DNA from 2 places in the Lachnoanaerobaculum sanguinis genome. Region 2 is predicted to be linked to the other one. Evidence: predicted binding sites of a transcription regulator. Region 2 holds the regulator's gene; the other holds the start of a gene.
The links. The regulator NrdR, encoded in region 2, represses ribonucleotide reductase genes. The targets are predictions, from matches to a motif close to CACAANATNTTGTG.
Positions count from the first base shown of each region.

Region 1: nrdD (anaerobic ribonucleoside-triphosphate reductase) is a predicted target of NrdR. The motif match lies at 1,948-1,961, and genes of this name have one in related genera.

Region 1 is NZ_BTHK01000006.1:33,926-37,141, reverse strand. It holds gene SBH76_RS05195 (ABC transporter permease) at 1-681, opposite strand, end outside; gene SBH76_RS05190 (alpha-hydroxy-acid oxidizing protein) at 848-1,786, opposite strand; gene nrdD (anaerobic ribonucleoside-triphosphate reductase) at 2,062-3,216, shown strand, end outside.
Region 2 is NZ_BTHK01000027.1:7,724-10,939, reverse strand. It holds gene aroQ (type II 3-dehydroquinate dehydratase) at 1-39, opposite strand, end outside; gene aroE (shikimate dehydrogenase) at 36-905, opposite strand; gene SBH76_RS12980 (YqeG family HAD IIIA-type phosphatase) at 892-1,419, opposite strand; gene nrdR (transcriptional regulator NrdR) at 1,416-1,868, opposite strand; gene SBH76_RS12970 (DUF4190 domain-containing protein) at 1,889-2,284, opposite strand; gene SBH76_RS12965 (galactokinase) at 2,295-3,216, opposite strand, start outside.

The DNA.
Region 1 (3,216 bases), on a different contig from region 2:
TACATTAAAGAATATGATCGTATTTTCTTTTATACCTCTGGCTCTTGCTCCGGTCACATAAGGTTTTGAGAGCTCCGATATAATAAGTGCACGAATCTGCCTTATATACTTTGCGCTCATTGCCAGTGCAAGAGTAAGCGTGGGAAGTATCAGACTTTTTATACTTGTTCCCTGTGAAATTACCGGAAGAATCTTTAACTGTAATGCAAATATATATGAAAGCACAAGCGCCACAAAAAAGTTTGGCAGAGAATTGCCTATAAATGACAGCGCCTTTATAATATTGTCAAATACAGAGTTTTTCTTTACCGCTGAAAGTATACCAAGCGGCAGGGAGATAATTAGGGTAGTAAGTAAAGAGCTGATACTAAGTAAGAGAGTATTCGGTAATTTAGAGAAAATATAGCCAAATACCGGTTTTCCCGATACATAGCTGATACCCATATCACCTTGAACCACCCCCAAAAGCCAACTGATATATTGAACGATAAAAGGACGGTTTAAACCAAGTTCTTCCCTCTTTTGATTTATAAGTTCCGGAGAAAGCACTCCACCTATGGCTTCATATCTTACCGCCACCGCATCACCACCGGTGAAATAGATAAGCGCAAATGATATAAAGCTTATACCTATAAGTATAGGAATTAATGATAATAATCTTTTTAAAATATATTTAAACAATTTTTCCACCAAGAAAAGGTAAAATTTATTTGTTTAAGCAAAGCTGTAAACATGATAATAGAATATAAAAGAGAAAGGGATATGTCAAGAGAAAATGAAAATGAGTTTCAAATTTAAAAAGGCCTTATTTTACAATATAAAATATTGAAAAATAAAGCCTGTATTTTTATCTTATATATAAAACCGAAGGATCGAATGAGTTTGTATCTTTCACACCTGTATACATCATAAGCTCTGAAAGTTCTTCATTCATTTTGTTTATTTTTTCAATGACGCCGCTTTCCCCCTCCTTTAAAAGTGGAGAAAGTATCCCCCTGCCGACAGATACGGCATCTGCACCAAGTGCCAAAGCCTTGTAGGCATCATATCCTGTATCTATTGAACAGTCTACAAATATCTCCATACCGCTTATTTCATTCTTTATATCGGGAAGTATCATAACGGGAGGTATACCGAAAGGAATGCGACCGTGGTGGTGAGATACTACTATAGCACTGCAGCCCGCCTGTTTTGCCTTTGCGGCATCTTGAAGCGATAAAACTCCTTTAGCCACAAAAGGTATTTTTGCAAATTTTGCATATTCTTCCAAATCGCTTTGAGTAACCGGACCCATTGCTATACCGTCAACTATATCATATTTCCCGTCCGTTCCGGGAACATGGTCAATATCCACACCCACAGCGACGGCACCGCATTTTTTTGCAAACTCTATCTGCTCAAATATTATATCATGGTCGGCAAAAGGTTTTATAATTCTGACAGTTTTGGCTCCTGTATCCGCTATTTCTTTAAATTCGTCATCCGGCTCCATGCCTACCCAATTGAGTATATTTAAGCTCTTTGCAGCCTTTGCATATTCAAGCATAGGCTTTTTGCCGTCCTTGCCGACCTTATTCAAATGAGAAAAAGCAGGCATCATTATCGGAGAGTCAAATTCAGTCCCGAATATTTTTTTATGCTTATCGGGAAGTATTGCATCAATGATTCTCATCTCCACAAGAATATTATTTAAATAGTTTCTGTTGTGCACATTTGCATCTTCCGCCTTACCGCTTGTTACAGGAATAAGTCCTGCAGGCCCCGGCCATTTTACATTTTCCGACATAATTATCCTTTCTAAAAATATATTATTATTATGTAATATTTATATTGCTTTTAACTCAATAATACCACAGTTGAAATTTTTTTTGCAAATTTTCGTCGATTTTTCCTGTTTAATGTTCATACCGCTGCTTACACCATGTGGTAATAAAGTCGTTGACCAAGCACAATATATTGTGTATACTATGAATTCGAGAGAGTTATATACTCTTAAAAAGGTACTTATAAGAACTGCGACAATAAGCAGATACTATGTAATAATAAAGAGAGGTTACCGACATGAGAATCATTAAAAGAAGCGGCGCTGAAGTTGATTTTGATATTTCAAAAATTATTGCTGCAATCTATAAAGCAAATGCTGTAGTAGGTGAAGATGATAAGTTGAAGAAAGCCCAGGTTGACCGTATTGCCAATACTGTAGAGAATCAGTGCATGAGTATGAACCGTGCGATGAGCGTGGAAGAAATACAGGATATGGTAGAGGACGGCATCATGAGAGAGAATGCTTATGAGGTAGCCAGAAGATATATTACATACAGATATGTTCAGAGTATAAAGAGAAAACAAAATACAACAGATGATAAGATATTGGCGCTTATAGAATGTGATAATGAGGAAGTAAAGCAGGAGAACTCAAATAAGAATCCTACTGTTGCCTCAGTGCAAAGAGATTATATGGCCGGAGAGGTTTCAAAGGATCTCACAGAAAGAATACTTCTTGACGGTGAGATAGTGGAAGCTCATAAGACAGGTATTCTTCACTTCCACGATGCGGATTATTTTGCACAGCATATGCACAACTGTGATCTTGTAAATCTTGAGGATATGCTTCAAAACGGAACCGTGATATCAGGCACATTTATAGAAAAGCCACATAGTTTTTCAACAGCCTGCAATATCGCTACACAAATAATTGCGCAGGTAGCTTCAAGCCAGTATGGCGGACAGAGTATTTCTCTTACACATCTTGCTCCTTTTGTGGATATAAGCAGACAAAAGATCCGTGATGAAGTGGAATCCGAGATGTACGGATTAAATGTGTCTACTGAAAGAAAAGAAGAGATTATTGAGAACAGACTTCGCAGAGAAATCACAAAGGGTGTACAGACTATACAGTATCAAGTAGTGACTTTGATGACTACAAACGGTCAGGCTCCGTTTATCACAGTATTTATGTACTTGAATGAAGCAAAGAATGAAAGAGAAAAAGAAGATCTTGCACTTATTGTTGAAGAAATGATAAGGCAGAGATATCAGGGTGTGAAGAATGAGGATGGTGTATGGGTAACACCTGCATTCCCAAAACTTATCTATGTTTTAGAAGAGGACAATATTCGCCCGGGAACCAGATATTACCATCTTACAAAGCTTGCGGCAAAATGTACCGCAAAGAGACTTGTACCTGATTATGTTTCGGAAAAGAAGATGTTTGAG
Region 2 (3,216 bases):
GAAATTCATATTCACACCGTTTATCACCAAAATTTTCATTGCATTCTCTCTCTAAGTTTCTCTGTCAACAATACTTTTACTTTTTCTATAATATCTTTATCGACTTTAACATTGTTCCATATCTCAAAGCTTGCAACACCCTGAAGAATAAGCATATCCAGACCGTTTATGCAAACCTTTCCTTTTGATTTCATCTTCTTAATAAATGCAGTCTCAAAAGGTATATAAATAAGATCGATACCCGAGTCACATTTTTCATAAAATGCCTCATCTTCTATTATGCAATCTTCAACATTTGGATGCATACCGACATTAGTGGTCTGGAATACAAAATAATTATCCTTATCCAACAGATTAATATTTGACTTCAAATCATCCAAAGAAATAACGGAGATATCTTTAATACCAACCTCCGCTTTCAGTTCATCAGCCTTTGAAATATTTCTGTTTACAAGAGTAATTGAATTTACCCCCTCTTCTATTGCAAGATAAAGTACAGCCTTTGCGGCACCTCCTGCCCCCAAAATAATTATGTCCTTACTCTTTATACTAAGATTATTATTATAAAGACTCATTCCAAGTCCTATAATATCCGTATTATATCCCTTATAACCGCTTTCAGTCTTTATAAGAGTATTTACTGCACCTATTTTTCTTGCCCTGTCATCAATATCGCTAACTATTTCAAGCATGTCCTTTTTATATGGAATAGTTACATTAAAACCCTTAATACCTAACGCAAAAGCACCTTTTATGGCCTCTTTGATATTTTCAGTCACATGAAATGCCGAATAGCTCATATCTATATTCAATTCTTTAGCCAAAGTATTTTGTAAAATCGGAGAAAGGCTGTGTGAAACAGGATTTCCTATTATACCGTAAACTTTTGTATCAGCACTTACCATTCTTTTTCACCTTATCTATCTTAATTTTATAAAAGAAAAGTACAATTCTTTCAAAGAACCTTTTTATGACTATCTGTATCTCTTCTTTCGGGCTTATCGGATCCACCAGAACAGAGTAAACCCCTGCATTATTAGCTCCCCATATATCTGTAAAAATCTGGTCTCCCACAAAAAAGGTCTGTTCTCTTTTTACATTCAAAGTATTCATCGCTTTTAGGTATCCCTTTTTTGAAGGTTTGTCAGCCTTATATATATATGGCGATCCGACCGCCTTTGCAAACGGTGAAACTCTTTTTTCTTTATTGTTTGAAATAAGACAGGTCTTAAATCCTATTTCTCTAAGAGATTTAAAAAACTCAATATTTGACCTGTCAGCCTTTGTTCCATGAGTGGTCAAGGTATTGTCTATATCAAAAAGAACAGCTCTGAATCCCTTATTATAAAGCCCCCTATAGTCTATCTCATATATATCTTTCTTGTGTAAATCCGGAAAAAGTTTATTCATAAAAATCATTTCTTTAAAAGCTTTGAGATCTCATCTACAAAAGTATTTACATCCTTAAACTCCCTGTATACAGATGCAAATCTTACATATGCAACCTCGTCCAGTTCCTTTAATTTTTCCATCACAAGCTCACCTATCTTTCTGGTAGGTATCTCACTGACTTCCATAGAATAGATTTGGTTTTCTATATCATCCACCGTTTTTCTTATTACAACCGTGGAGACAGGTCTCTTATGACAGCTTTGGATGATTCCATACTCTATCTTTGACCTGTCAAAGTTTTCTCTGCTGTCATCCTTTTTAATTACCATAAGAGGAATAGTCTCAAGTTTTTCATATGTGGTAAATCTCTTATTGCAGCTCTCACACTGCCTTCTTCTTCTTATTGAAGAATTGTCATCCGCAGGACGAGAATCAATAACCTTTGTATCCTGCGCCTGGCAAAAAGGGCATTTCATAAGTTTATTCCTTATCCATATTATAGTTCATTTATTTGTTCATCTTCATTTTCATCAAAATAGTATGGAAGATTCTGATATTCATCACTGTCATCATAATCCAATGAATCACCATACTCTTCAATAAAATATTCAAAAGGATTACTGTTATCACGATAGCTGCTGTAGTCGTTATCATCTGAGAATAACAATCCTATTATTATTATAAATGCCGCAACAATTGAAAGTATAAAGCCCAGAATAGATAAAGCAAGTCCTATACCTGCCTTTACATCTATTCCATGTCCGTTCCTTGTAGACAAAACAAAAAGTACTATACCTACTATTCCAAGCGGAAGTCCGAAACACATGCAACAAAGTACACAGCTCAGTATTCCGACAATAAGACATGCTATCGAATATTGTTCTTCGTTCATTTATCCTCCTTTAAATCATTTCATCCAAACATATAGACCCGTAAGGTCTGATTTTCATCTTATAACTTGATCCTTTCCCAAGGAATTTATCCATATATGAAACATACTCATCACTGTAATTTTCAGGAACCATCGCCATAATAACTCCTGCAAATCCTCCACCGTGAACCCTGGTTGCCCCCACATTCTTTTCTTTAAGGAACCTCTCGGATAAAGCCAGTGCCACTGTAATCCCCTGTTCATTCGGTGCGGCATTTGTATATACATTTTGAAGATATTTCCATGATGAATTTCCGCTGTCCGTAATGTTCTTTAAGAAAGAATCGAAATCATTGCTCTTTAATGCTTTTATCTCATTATCGACTCTCTTATTCTCATCAAAGAAATGAATACTTCTAAGTACAGCTCTGTCACCTGCAAAAGCTCTTATTTTTGAAAGATTTTTATAAAATTCATTTTCATCCACTTCAGATAATGTAGACTTTCCGAAAAACTCCGCCACCTTTTTCATCTCTGCAGGTATTGAAGAATAGTCGGCTGAAAGATCCGCATGTCCTCTTCCTGTCTGTACAATTATAAGATCATGCTTTGCTCCCGCAAAGTCAAAATCAATCTCTTCAACCTTCGGTGAATCTGGATTTACAAAGTCTATGCTTATAAGCCCTCCATAAGCACAACACATCTGATCAAGCAGTCCGCTTGCCTTATCCCAATAATTGTTCTCCGCATATTTTCCGATATAGGCATAATCTGTTTTTGAAAGTTTTCCTTCATTAAATAAAGTATTTATTATTTGACAAATCAAAGTTTCAAATGCGGCTGAGGAACTTACCCCTGCACTTGAAATTACATTGCTTGTAATATAGGCATCGAAACCGCCGATACTTGCACCCCTTTGTTCAAATCCTGCCAGTATTCCCTTCAAAAGTTCT